3 regions of the Vibrio aerogenes genome follow, and region 3 is predicted to be linked to each of the others. Evidence: predicted binding sites of a transcription regulator. Region 3 holds the regulator's gene; each other region holds the start of a gene.
The links. Region 3 encodes PurR, which represses purine synthesis genes. Its sites were predicted from a motif close to TNANGNAAACGTTTNCNTNA; they were not measured.
Positions count from the first base shown of each region.

Region 1: OCV29_RS01040 (uracil-xanthine permease family protein) is a predicted target of PurR. The motif match lies at 2,691-2,710, and genes of this name have one in related genera.
Region 2: purM (phosphoribosylformylglycinamidine cyclo-ligase) is a predicted target of PurR. The motif match lies at 2,123-2,142, and genes of this name have one in related genera.

Region 1 covers NZ_AP024861.1:228,512-232,998, reverse strand. The annotation lists gene trmH (tRNA (guanosine(18)-2'-O)-methyltransferase TrmH) at 1-479, shown strand, start outside; gene recG (ATP-dependent DNA helicase RecG) at 584-2,662, shown strand; gene OCV29_RS01040 (uracil-xanthine permease family protein) at 2,832-4,277, shown strand; gene envZ (two-component system sensor histidine kinase EnvZ) at 4,342-4,487, opposite strand, start outside.
Region 2 covers NZ_AP024861.1:3,153,988-3,158,474, reverse strand. The annotation lists gene OCV29_RS13990 (class II glutamine amidotransferase) at 1-211, shown strand, start outside; gene purN (phosphoribosylglycinamide formyltransferase) at 371-1,015, opposite strand; gene purM (phosphoribosylformylglycinamidine cyclo-ligase) at 1,020-2,060, opposite strand; gene upp (uracil phosphoribosyltransferase) at 2,708-3,334, shown strand; gene smrA (DNA endonuclease SmrA) at 3,415-3,999, opposite strand.
Region 3 covers NZ_AP024861.1:2,144,596-2,149,082, forward strand. The annotation lists gene cmoM (tRNA uridine 5-oxyacetic acid(34) methyltransferase CmoM) at 1-569, opposite strand, end outside; gene elyC (envelope biogenesis factor ElyC) at 684-1,487, shown strand; gene purR (HTH-type transcriptional repressor PurR) at 1,654-2,667, shown strand; cyclic di-GMP riboswitch class I at 2,834-2,918, shown strand; gene OCV29_RS09530 (TfoX/Sxy family DNA transformation protein) at 3,047-3,637, shown strand; gene glgA (glycogen synthase GlgA) at 3,710-4,487, opposite strand, start outside.

The DNA of each region.
Region 1 (4,487 bases), 1.9 Mb from region 3:
GGGTTGAAGTCGATACACATGGCTCGCTGAATGATGCGGTTTCTGTTTTCAGAGAACAGAAAATGCAGATTCTGGTCACGAATCTGTCTGAGCACGCTGTTGATTTCAGAGACATTGATTATACCCGGCCAACCGCTGTCATTTTGGGCAGTGAAAAGGAAGGTATATCTCAACAGGCGCTGACTGTTGCAGATCAGGACATCATCATTCCAATGGTTGGCATGGTTCAGTCATTAAACGTGTCTGTCGCCAGTGCTTTGATCCTCTATGAAGCACAGCGTCAACGTCAAATGTCTGGTATGTATGACCGGGATGAAAGCAACTTACCCAATGAAGTTGTCCAACGCATATTGTTTGAGCGGGGTCATCCGGTTTTAGCAAAAGTCGCAAAAAAGAAAAAACTACCTTATCCGGAACTGGATGAAAAAGGACAAATCGTAGCTGACGAAGCATGGTGGCGTGAGATGCAATACGCATAAGTGATGTCAGCTCATTCACAGTTCCCAAAAAAACTGTACAAAAAAACAGTTCAATGGTTGAATAACCAGAGTTAATTCACCCATTCAAGTGAGCCTGTTCGTTTATGTCACAACTGCTCAACGCAATTCCTTTAACTTCACTCTCAGGTGTTGGGATAAAAATTGCTGAGAAACTTAGCAGAATCGGATTGAACACGGTTCAGGATCTTTTGTTTCACCTGCCGTCCCGTTATGAAGACAGAACCCGCATCTATCCTGTGAATCAACTGCATGCCGGATTATGGTGTGCGACACAGGGACAGGTGATGGCGGTCAATGCATCATTTGGCAGAAAAAAAATGCTGACCGTAAAGATGAGCGATGGTCATGGCACGTTGTCATTACGCTTCTTCAATTTCAATGCAGCCATGAAGAACAGTTTCACCGAAGGCAAATATATTCATGTTTACGGCGAGATAAAAAGAGGCATGTCCGGACTTGAAATAATTCACCCGGAATACAAGTTTTACCAGCCAGACGTCCCCGTCAAAGAAGAAGCCAATCTGACTCCGGTTTATCCGGCCACCGAAGGTCTCAGACAGTTAACCCTGCGCCAGCTGACCGATCAGGCATTAGAGCTGCTCGATAAGTCTGCGGTACAGGAACTATTGCCGGAAGGTTTGTATGATCATCAGATCACCATGACTCAGGCTTTACATATCATTCACCGCCCTTCTGCCGACATTGATACGGAACGCTTTGAAAAAGGACATCATCCCGCCCAGTTACGGTTAATCATGGAAGAACTGCTGGCACAGAATCTGTCGATGCTGGCAATCCGTCATCAGGGACAGCAAGAACAGGCACTGCCGTTAACTCATTCCGAACCCTTTAAACAACAACTGCTCGACCAGCTCCCTTTCAGTCCGACCCATGCTCAGGACAGAGTCGTCAGGGAAATAGAATCTGATCTGGCACAGTCACATCCGATGATGCGTCTGGTTCAGGGAGATGTAGGCTCAGGCAAAACATTAGTTGCTGCAATGGCGGCACTCAGAGCGATCAGCCATGGCTATCAGGTCGCGTTAATGGCGCCAACCGAATTACTTGCCGAACAACATGCAATCAACTTTAAAACCTGGTTTTCCCCGCTGGGTATCAAGGTTGGCTGGTTGGCTGGTAAACAGAAAGGCAAAGCAAAAGAACAGGCCATAGCTGAAATCGCTCAAGGTGACGTCAGTATGATTGTTGGGACGCACGCTTTATTTCAGGAACAGGTCAGTTTTCATCACCTTGCATTAATTATCATTGACGAACAACACCGTTTTGGGGTGCATCAACGGCTGGAACTCCGGGAAAAAGGCGGCAAAAATGGGTGCTATCCTCACCAGTTGATTATGACGGCCACACCGATTCCACGTACACTGGCGATGACAGCTTACGCAGATTTGGAAACGTCTGTCATTGATGAACTCCCACCGGGACGAACTCCGGTGCAGACCGTTGCTATCCCGGAAACAAAACGGAATGATATTATTGAACGTATTCGTCATGCGTGTTTGTCAGAAGGAAAACAGGCTTATTGGGTTTGTACTTTGATCGATGAGTCTGAAGTTCTGGAAGCACAGGCTGCAGAAGAACTGACACAGACATTGAAACATCAGCTACCTGATTTAAACATCGGGCTGGTTCACGGGCGCATGAAGGCCGCAGAAAAACAGTCTGTGATGCAAAATTTCAAATCCGGCGAGCTCCATCTGCTGGTTGCGACAACTGTCATCGAAGTCGGAGTTGATGTACCAAACGCAAGTCTGATGATTATTGAGAACCCGGAACGACTCGGACTTGCACAGCTTCACCAGTTAAGAGGCAGGGTTGGTCGTGGCTCGGTCGCCAGTCACTGTGTCCTCCTTTATCATCCGCCGCTTTCTAAAACAGCTCAAAAACGCCTTGCCGTCATGCGTGACAGCAGTGATGGTTTTGTCATCGCGCAAAAAGATCTCGAAATTCGGGGCCCGGGCGAGCTGTTAGGAACAAAACAAACCGGTTTAGCTGATTTCAAAATTGCCGACTTACTCCGGGACCAATACCTGATCCCGGAAGTTCAGAAAATCGCCCGCTATATTCACGACCATTACCCACAAAATGCTCAGGCGATCATTGATCGCTGGTTAACAGATAAAGATATTTACTCAAAAGCCTGAATATTTTTCCTCTGTGTTGCCGGCGACAAAAAGCAAACGTTTGCTATTATGACAAAATTCACTATAATTCCGCTCAATTTTCATTCTGAGCAAATTCCCCACAATAATAAATTACCTCACAATCTGTTCAGGGATTTTTTAATTTAATTTGAATACCGGTACACAGAATATGACGACTAAAAAATCTGAATTAGTCTATCAACTCAATGATAAGCCACCTTTGCCACAAACCACTTTTGCAGCGCTGCAGCATTTGCTGGCGATGTTTGTGGCCGTCATTACGCCTTCCTTAATCATCTGCCAGACGTTGGGCGTACCCGCCGACCAAACCAATACAATCATCAGTATGTCACTGTTTGCCTCCGGGATTTCTTCTTTTATTCAAATCCGGACTTTCGGTCCGGTCGGTTCAGGCTTACTTTCTATTCAGGGCACCAGCTTTAACTTTCTCAGCCCGATTATCGGCGCAGGCATGTCACTCAAAGCAGGCGGCGCGGATATCAATACCATGATGGCCGCCATTTTTGGCACCATACTCGTCGCATCATTTGCCGAAATTATTCTGTCCAGAATTCTGACCTACGCACAGCGGATTATTACGCCATTAGTCTCCGGCATTGTTGTTACCCTGATTGGTTTGACGCTCATTCAGGTTGGCCTGATTTCAATGGGAGGTGGATATGCCGCATTGAGTGATGGTAGTTTTGGCAGTCTGGATAAACTGGCACTGGCGGGGGCTGTACTCGGCCTGATTGTGATTCTCAACCGCTCCGCGAATCCATATATTCGTGTCGCTTCTATCGTCATTGCGATGTTGGTGGGATACGTGATGGCCTTTTGCATGGGAATGATCGATTTTTCAGGTCACAGTGAAAGCAAACTGATTGCCCTGCCTGTCCCCATGCAATTCGGACTGAGTTTTGACTGGTCGCTGTTTATCCCTCTGGTGCTGATATTTCTGATTACCGCACTGGAAGCAATTGGAGATATTACCGCCACATCAGAAGTTTCCGGAGAACCTGTGAAAGGCCCTGTTTATATCAAAAGATTAAAAGGCGGTGTACTCGCGGATGGCCTGAATTCTGCCTTAGCTGCGGTATTTAACAGCTTCCCGAATTCAACATTCAGTCAAAACAATGGTGTAATCATGTTGACGGGTGTTGCCAGCCGTTACGTCGGATATTTTATTTCAGGTATGCTGGTATTGTTAGGTTTATTCCCGGGTGTTGCTGCCTTTGTGCAGCAAATTCCGGAACCAGTCCTTGGTGGTGCAACCATTGTCATGTTTGGCACGATTGCGGCTGCCGGAGTCCGGATTATCTCGCGTGTCGAGCTGGATCGTCGTGCCATTCTGATTATGGCTCTGTCGTTTTCAATGGGTCTGGGTATCGCGCAAAAACCTGAAATTCTGCAATTCATGCCTGAGTTCATCAAAAATATTTTTTCATCAGGCATTGCTGCCGGAGGAATCACAGCAATTCTCCTGAATCTGGTTTTACCTGAAAAAGACCAGAAAGCAAACAACAGCACAGTGCTACAGGCTGACAGCAGTGAAGATGTCATAAGCCATGATACCTTTACAGAAACGTCTGCAGACCACTCTGCCGCTGAATAACAGAGATGATTTGGCCGGAGGTACCGGAACCCCGGAGACATTCGGCCATTCAATTCCGCGGCTTTCACTTTATAGCAGGAAAACTGATCTGAACTTTCAGGCCCCCTTCAGAGCGATTGTTCATTGATACCGAACCATGATGCTGGCTGACAATTCGTTTTACAATTGCCAGCCCCAATCCGCTTCCTTCAGAACCTCTGGCAGTATCGC
Region 2 (4,487 bases), 1.0 Mb from region 3:
GATCGATGAGGATGTTGAAGTTAATTTTCAGGAAGAGACCTCCCCGGAGGATATTGTCACGGTGATTGCAACTCAGCCTTTAACGGCTAATGAGGCGTGGACCCGGATGAAGCCGGGAGAGTATAACGTTTTTCATTGTGGAGAACTGATAGAAAGCAATGCTGCGTTATTGAAAGATGTGCCTTTTGCTGAGGCGAAACCCGGTTGTTAGGCTCCGGCTTCATGTGATTAGTACTTCGCTCCGGTGATTGTTTGAAAAAAGAGAAAGGTGTTGCCTTTCTCTTTTTTTGTGTCTGATATGTTTGCATGAAGGCCACGATGGCCAACCAAACAATCATTTATGAGGACATCATCAGTTATAAGGACACAATCAGTTATGAGGACCGGTGTAACCGTGAACGCCAAGTTCTTTATCATCAAAGTATGCAATGCCGTTTTCCATCCTTACACGCTCTTCAATAAACCACTTCGCGACCAGAGGATAAATGCGGTGTTCTTCAGTTTGGACCTTTTTCGTCAGAGTGTCGATTGTATCATCATCGTCAATAGGAACTTTCGCCTGAAGGATGACCGGTCCGCCGTCGAGTTGTTCAGTTACAAAATGAACGCTGGTGCCGTGTTCCTCGTCACCGGCCAAGATTGCTCGTTGATAAGTATTCAGTCCCGGATATTTTGGCAGAAGAGATGGATGGATATTGATCATTTTACCCATGTAATGGCGAACAAATTCTCCACTGAGGATCCGCATATATCCAGCAAGTATAATCAGCGTTGGTTCAAACTGATCAATTTGCTCCATTAAAGAGCGATCAAAAGCATCTCTGGTATCAAACGATTTGGGATCAACAAAAATTGCACTGGCACCGGCTTGTTTGGCTCGTTCCAGAGCAAATGCATCTGCTTTATTTGAGAAAACAGCGGTCACTTTCCCGTTCGTGATATCTGAATCGCAGGCATCGATAATCGCCTGCAAATTCGTCCCGTTTCCTGAAACTAATACAACAATATTTTTCATTAAATTACTTTATCTCAACCTGTTCTTCATTCGTGTCGGCTTGTTCGATCTGACCGATAATCCATGCATTTTCACCTTCTGCCTTTAAAAGTTCAACTGCAGAGTGAGCCTGCTCAGAAGGAAGGGCGATGATGAGCCCGACACCACAGTTAAATGTCCGGTACATTTCATGGGTCTCGACATTTCCCTGAGCCTGAAGCCACTTGAAGATTTCCGGCCATTCCCAGCTATTTCCCTGAATGACTGCCTTTGTATTCTCAGGAAGCACTCTTGGGATATTTTCCCAGAAACCACCACCGGTAATATGAGAAATTGCATGAATATCATGTTCTGCAATCAGTTTTAAACCAGATTTGATATAGATTTTTGTGGGTTCCAGCAGGTGTTCACCAATGGTTTTATTTTCCAGCTTTTCACTTAAATCAGCGCCGGAAACTTCCAGGATTTTACGAATAAGAGAAAAACCATTTGAATGAGGGCCACTTGAACCTACAGCAATCAGGCTGTCACCTGCACTGACTTTTGATCCATCGATGATATTTTCTTTTTCGACAACACCGACGCAAAAACCAGCAACATCATAATCGTTACCTTCATACATGCCGGGCATTTCAGCCGTTTCACCGCCGATTAATGCACATCCAGCTGATTGACATCCCTCAGCAATACCTGAGACGACATCAGCTGCGGTATCGACATCCAGTTTTCCGGTTGCATAATAATCGAGGAAAAAAAGAGGTTCAGCCCCCTGAACAATCAGATCATTGACGCACATCGCGACTAAATCGATTCCGATCGTATCATGTTTTTTCATATCCAGAGCCAGACGTAGTTTTGTGCCTACGCCATCGGTACCAGAGACAAGTACAGGATGAGAATATTTAGCAGGGATTTCACATAGTGCACCAAAACCACCTAAACCTCCCATTACTTCAGGGCGTCGGGTCTGTTTTACTGCACCTTTAATTCTGTCAACAAGTGCATTACCTGCATCAATGTCTACACCGGCATCTTTGTAACTCAGAGACTTGTTTTGTCCAGTCACGGGGTCGTCCTCGTTTGTTAGTTGGATATGAAAACGGCGCTATTCTACAAGGGAAAATAATAAAAGGAAAACGTTTGCGTGTATTTTCTTGTCTGAAAAAATCATTTTTGCTGATTTATACTCAGGTGACCTCAAGATGCTGGATTCAGAGTTTTATCAACCCAGTCAGGTTCAGGGAAAATAGCAGAAGAAATGATAACCGCCTGTCAAGGCGATATACCCAAGTGACCTTAAGATGCATGTTCAGCGAGAGTTGATTGGCTTCTGACCAAGGCACTGATTTGTAAACATAGTCATTCTACGTTGAAAATCAGTAACACAGGGCAGGAGCCAATCAATCTCGCCCTTCGGGAGCGCATCAACAGGTCCATTTCTGCGTCAAATAACTTCGAAAGGCGGGTGCATTCCTTCAGTTCTTTTCCTTGAACCGGACCTGTTGATGGCGCTCTGAATCCTGCATCTTGAGGTCACTTGGGTATATGAGGCATCAATGAACGGGATCGTCGGCTAATTTGTGTGTGTGGTACAGATTTTTTTATGTAACGGCTATGAAATTGACTCATGTAATCCGTTTGTGTTCTGACGTCAGGTCACATTTCAGTATATAATCAGCAAGTTTATTGATGAGATTATTGTCGGAGATGTAGATGAAAGTTGTTGAAATTAAACACCCTTTGGTCAAACACAAATTAGGCCTGATGCGGGAAGGGGATATCAGCACAAAGCGTTTTCGTGAACTGGCGACTGAGGTCGGTAGTTTATTGACTTATGAAGCAACCGCAAATTTTGAAACAGAAAAAGTGACGATTGAAGGTTGGGATGGACCGGTTGAGGTTGATCAACTGAAAGGGAAAAAAGTCACTGTTGTGCCGATTCTGAGAGCCGGGCTTGGCATGATGGATGGTGTGCTGGAGCACATTCCCAGTGCCCGGATTAGTGTGGTGGGTATCTACCGTGATGAAGAAACCCTTCAGCCTGTTCCTTATTTCAACAAAATCGCTTCAAATATTGAGGAACGTATCGCACTTGTTGTGGATCCGATGCTTGCCACTGGTGGTTCGATGATTGCGACCATTGATTTGCTGAAATCAAAGGGCTGCAAAAACTTCAAAGTGTTAGTTCTGGTTGCTGCGCCTGAAGGGATTGAAGCATTAGAAAAAGCCCACCCTGATGTGGAACTTTATACAGCAGCAATTGATGAAAAGCTGAATGATAAAGGCTATATCGTCCCCGGACTCGGTGATGCGGGCGATAAGATTTTTGGTACGAAGTAATCATTGGTACGAAGTGATAAATTAAGTAAGAAAATACGGGTTGAGTCATATCAACCCGTATTTTTTATCTCCGTTTCTGTTCAGGAGATTGGATGTCTTTTTTGATGACGTTCCCGGTTTTCCAGCTTTTGTGCCTGACTTTTTCTGAGTAGTACATAAACTGCGCCGGTTCCACCATGCTGAGGCTGGGCGCTGTGAACACATTGAACGTTATCAATTTGTGGCATCCAGTGAGCAATAAAACTTTTGAGCAATGCAGGAGGATTGGAGCGTTCCCCTTTGCCATGAACAATCACAACCGTCCTGATATCCATTTTATTACATTGATCGATAAATCTGATGATTTCTTTTCTGGCTTGTTCGAGAGTATGGCGGTGAAGATCTAACCTGGCCTGAAGCGGATACTTTCCCAGACGTAATTTCCTGTAAACGCCATCCTGTACACCATTTCTTTTAAATGCAATGACATCATAAGGCTTAAGCATCGGTGCATGATTTAAGGAAAGATAATCTTCATCATCTTTATTGATAAACTCAGCCGCTTCCCGCCGGGCTAACTGCGCCTCAGTGGCCTGGTGACTGGTTTTCAGCTCGGCTGTATCATGACTTAAAGGTTTTACCCCCTGAACCATCTGCTGAAACAGATTGAAATCTTCCTGGGACATAAGCAGGACTCCAAACGTGATTCGACGACTACAATCCGGTAATCTGAAGCCTCAGATATACCATTGTCCGGAGTTTACCATTTGTTTGTCTGGTGGGATATATGGATGAAACAGATATGGATAGGGGATTTTCAATCAAATGACCGGATCATCAGCATTCTTTCTGAGACCAAAGATATAAAAAACCGGAGTGGACATAATATCCGCTCCGGTGCATAGCATTTTCTGTTTATTTACAGTTGCTAAGCGATCTAGTGAGGAGATTTGTTATTGATCATGTTACAAAAATTTACAAACCCTGATTCGCTTGGCAGAGACTGGCATTCAAAATCAGGGATTCATGTCGTTGATATTTTCGTAATAGATAACAACACGGTCCACATTAAGTCGCAATGTTTCAGAAAGTGCTGATCTGGATCAAATGTGTTTAATTGGTTGAATTTTTGTTGAAAAATATGTGCTTATAGTCACATTTACATCTGCTGTAG
Region 3 (4,487 bases):
AGAAGTCCTTTTTGGGGTTGTAGCTTAAAACGCTTCCGGAAAGGCATTCCTTCCAGAACATGAGGTATATTTCCACATATAACATTTTTAAAAACTAAACCATGGTGATTGTAGAACATCACAGAAGCTACGCCACCAGGCCTGACCTTACCGAGCAGGTGTTTTAATGCCTCTTCTGGTTCAGCCAGCCACTCCATCACTGCATGAAACATAAGAAAATCGACCTGATTTTTAATATGTTTATCAATTTCCTGTACGGGTGAATGAACAAAATCATACTGTGCCTGCAATCCTTTGCGTTCGATCTCTGCCTGAGCCAGTTTTAACATCTCAACTGATAAATCACATAATGTTACATGATGTCCCGCTTCAGCTAACTTCTGAGACATCTGTGCCAGCCCGCCGCCGGCATCTAATATGTTTAAAGGTGCATGAGATGATGGAAATTTTCCCAGAATTTGCATAATATCTTCCCAAACAATTGTTTGGCGGATCAGACCTTTGTCAGAGCCGTATATATTTTTTGCGAATTTGTGGGCAATATCGTCGAAATTGCGGTCTTCAGTCACAATAGCATGAGTTATTATAATCAATCGTGCTGCTATTCTGTCACAGGAATGGCAGGAATAAAGAGGGATTAATCGTTTTTATTCTCAATTGCTGATTTTTCGGACTATTTTTATATGTTTGCACTAAAAAAAATCGTTTCTGCATTTCTGATGCCTCTTCCCTCGTTGCTATTAATTGGCTTTATCGGGTTGATGTTGATCATGTTTACAACGAAAAGAAAGACTGGTTGTCTGATCGTTCTGTTCTCTTATGTATGCCTTTTTATGGCATCATTTCAGCCTGTTTCAAGTCGTCTGCTGGCTCCTCTGGAACGTCAGTATTCTGCTTTTCTGCCCATTGAGGGGACGGTTAACTATGTGATGGTTCTCGGTGGTGGACATGTTGTTGACAGCCAAATCCCTCCAACATCGCAAATCAGCAGAACAGCCCTGATGCGACTGACAGAAGGTATCCGGATCATGCGTATGTATCCGGGCGCAAAGCTGATTCTCTCAGGATATGCAGCACAAACAAGGTTAAGTCACGCCCGTATGCTGGCAAAAGTAGCGCTGTCACTTGGTGTGGCAAAGTCTGACATTATTCTGTTAGAGAACGCACGGGATACGTGGGAAGAAGCGCAACAAGCGGCAAATTTCATTGGTAATCAAAAGCTGGTGCTTGTTACTTCAGCGAGCCATATGAAACGGGCACTGCACGAATTCAGGTCTGCAGGATTAGATCCGGTTCCGGCACCAACCAACTATCTGTCATTGAAAGATATTGCGCAGCCATGGGAAAAATATGCACCAAAATCCTTATATCTGGAACAAACAGAAAAATACTGGCACGAAACATTAGGACAACTCTGGCAACAGTTAAAGAAATGGGTTTCAAGTCAGGAAGCAGCCGTCTCAGGCTCACCGGATGATAATACATAATTCACAAAACAATCTGCCTGAGTGAAGTTATGATATAAATTCGGGGTTTTGGATTGCTATTCCCGGAGCTGAGCTTTAAAATTTCACGTTTTCAAATAATTGATGCCGCAGAAGTTGTTATTTTCATCAATGACATTACAGACCTTCAGCGAAAGAGTATATACCTATGGCTACAATAAAAGATGTTGCCCGCCTTGCGGGTGTATCAACGACAACTGTTTCGCACGTGATTAATAAAACACGTTTTGTTGCTGAGGCAACTCAGGAAAAAGTACTGGAAGCAGTAAAATCATTAAACTATGCACCCAGTGCTGTGGCTCGAAGTCTGAAATGCAATTCAACCCGGACGATAGGCATGTTAGTTACTCAGTCGACTAACCCTTTTTTCTCAGAGGTGATCGACGGTGTGGAAAGTTATTGTTATCGCCAGGGATACACGCTCATCTTATGTAATACCGGCGGGCTATATGAAAAACAACGTGATTATATTCGTATGCTTGCTGAAAAAAGAGTAGATGGCATCCTCGTCATTTGTTCTGATCTGACCGAAGTCTTGCTGGATATGCTCGATGGCTATCAGGATATTCCTAAAGTTGTTATGGACTGGGGGCCGGAAAGTTCTCAGGCAGATAAAATCATTGATAACTCCGAAGAAGGCGGTTATCTGGCAACGAAGTATCTGATTGATCATGGCCATAAAAAAATTGCCTGTTTAAGCGGACAACTCTCCAAGGCTATTTGTAAAGAACGTATTCTGGGATACCGCAGGGCAATGTCTGAAGCAAATTTACCGACCAATGATGACTGGATTTTGGAAGGTAACTTTGAATGTGATACGGCTGTTTTGGCTGCAGATAAAATTATTGCTATGGATGAAAAGCCAACCGCTATTTTCTGTTTTAATGACACCATGGCTTTAGGACTCATGAGCCGGCTTCAGCAACGGGGGATAAAAATTCCCGATGATATGTCAGTCATTGGCTATGACAACATTGAGATTTCTGAATATTTCTCCCCTCCGTTGACAACAATTCATCAACCCAAAAGACGTGTAGGCAAAAACGCTTTCGAAATTTTGCTTGAGCGTATCAAAAACAAAGAACATGAGCGTCGAATATTTGAAATGCATCCCGAAATCGTTGCTCGTGATACTGTCAAAAAATTAAATAATCGGTCATAATTGTCCGCCATATTATGTATATGAACACGCATGAATTAAAAAAAATGTTTAGTTCATACGCTATTAGTTGATCTACCGCATAATTTGGACTAAAATCACATTTGCGAATAGATGCTAGCATCTATTTATCGTTTTTCAATTGTTAATTAAACATTAGAAAAAAGTGTCACGCACAGGGCAAACCATCTGAAAAGGTGGGACGCAAAGCCTCCGGCCTAAACCAGAGAGTGGTAGGTAGCGGGGTTACCGATGGCAAAAATGCATTTCATAGTTCGTCATTTACTGACGTCTTACTAACATATTTTCTGCATTATTTTGCTAAATTCTCGGACCTGATTTTGGTGGCGTATTCATTTAAAAATACACCGAGACGAAAAGCATGGATAAACCAACCCTTAAAAATTCAATGCAGCTATTTGAGCAGCTGGGACGTGTTAAATCTCGCTCAATGTTTGGCGGATTTGGTATTTTTGTTGAAGATATCATGTTTGCACTTGTCGTTAAGGACAAGTTACATATACGAGCAGATTCCAACTCACTAGAGACATTCAAGGAGCAAGAGTTTGAGCCTTATGTCTATGCAAAGCGCGGGTTCCCCGTTGTCACTAAGTATTACGCACTTCCTGCGGAATACTGGAAGGACAAATCAAAGATACTCACTATTGCAACGCAGGCTTTTAAAACGGCTAAACTTGAAAAAGAATCACAAGAGGTCACAAAACCACAACGATTGAAAGATCTTCCTAATCTACGTTTGGCAACAGAACGCATGCTGAGAAAAGCAGGTATTAATTCTGTCGCTGATCTTCATGAGAAAGGAGCGATTCAGGCTTATAAGGCAATTCAGGAAACTCATCCAACAACTCAGCCATCTCTTGAGTTGTTGTGGGCACCTGAAGGCGCCATAGAAGGTAAACACTGGTCGGTTATTCCGAAATCACGTCGTGAGGAACTGGCTAATTTGTTATAATTGGCATATATAATTATTGGCCAAGTCTTAGTAAAAGCACCTGTTTTCAGGTGCTTTTTTTATTCAGAAAATTTACCTTGCGGATGACGTCATCAGCGCTGTCCGGTACATCCGGACATACTCTTTCGCTGAATCCTTCCAGCTAAAATCGAGCTGCATGGCTCTTTGCTGAATTTTAAGCATCTCTTCAGGTTGTTGCAGATAAAATAGTAAAGCACGTTGCATACAAACCAGCAGCGCCTTTCCATCCGGCTCTGAAAAGCTAAAACCAGTCGCTTTATCAGGATATTTATGGCAATCGAAAACGGTGTCCTTCAGTCCCCCGACTTCTCTGACAATAGGTAACGTGCCATAAGCCATACTATATATCTGGTTTAAGCCACAGGCCTCAAACTCAGAAGGCATCAAAAAGAAATCGGCACCCGCTTCAACCATATGAGCAAAGTGATTACTGTATGCATCAACAAAGGCAAATTTATCAGGTGAAGACAAAGCAACCTGATGTAATTGATTGGCAATCTCCGGCTCACCCGTCCCAACAATAACCAGCTGAACATCATTCAGAAGAAAAAGCTCCAGTATTGGTAATAAATAATGAAATCCTTTTTGCTGGGTGAGGCGGCAAACCATACCAAATACAGGCACGTCTCTCACAGGCAACTGTAATTCTTCCTGTAAAAGCCTTTTACAAGTCTGTTTTCCTTCCCGTAACGAATCCGTTTCTGAAGAGTAATTCCGGGGAATATAAGTATCAGTCTGTGGATTCCATTCGGAGTAATCACATCCGTTAATAATCCCGTACAAATCTTTTGCTTTATGGACAAAATCATCGACGAGTCCGTGGGATCCT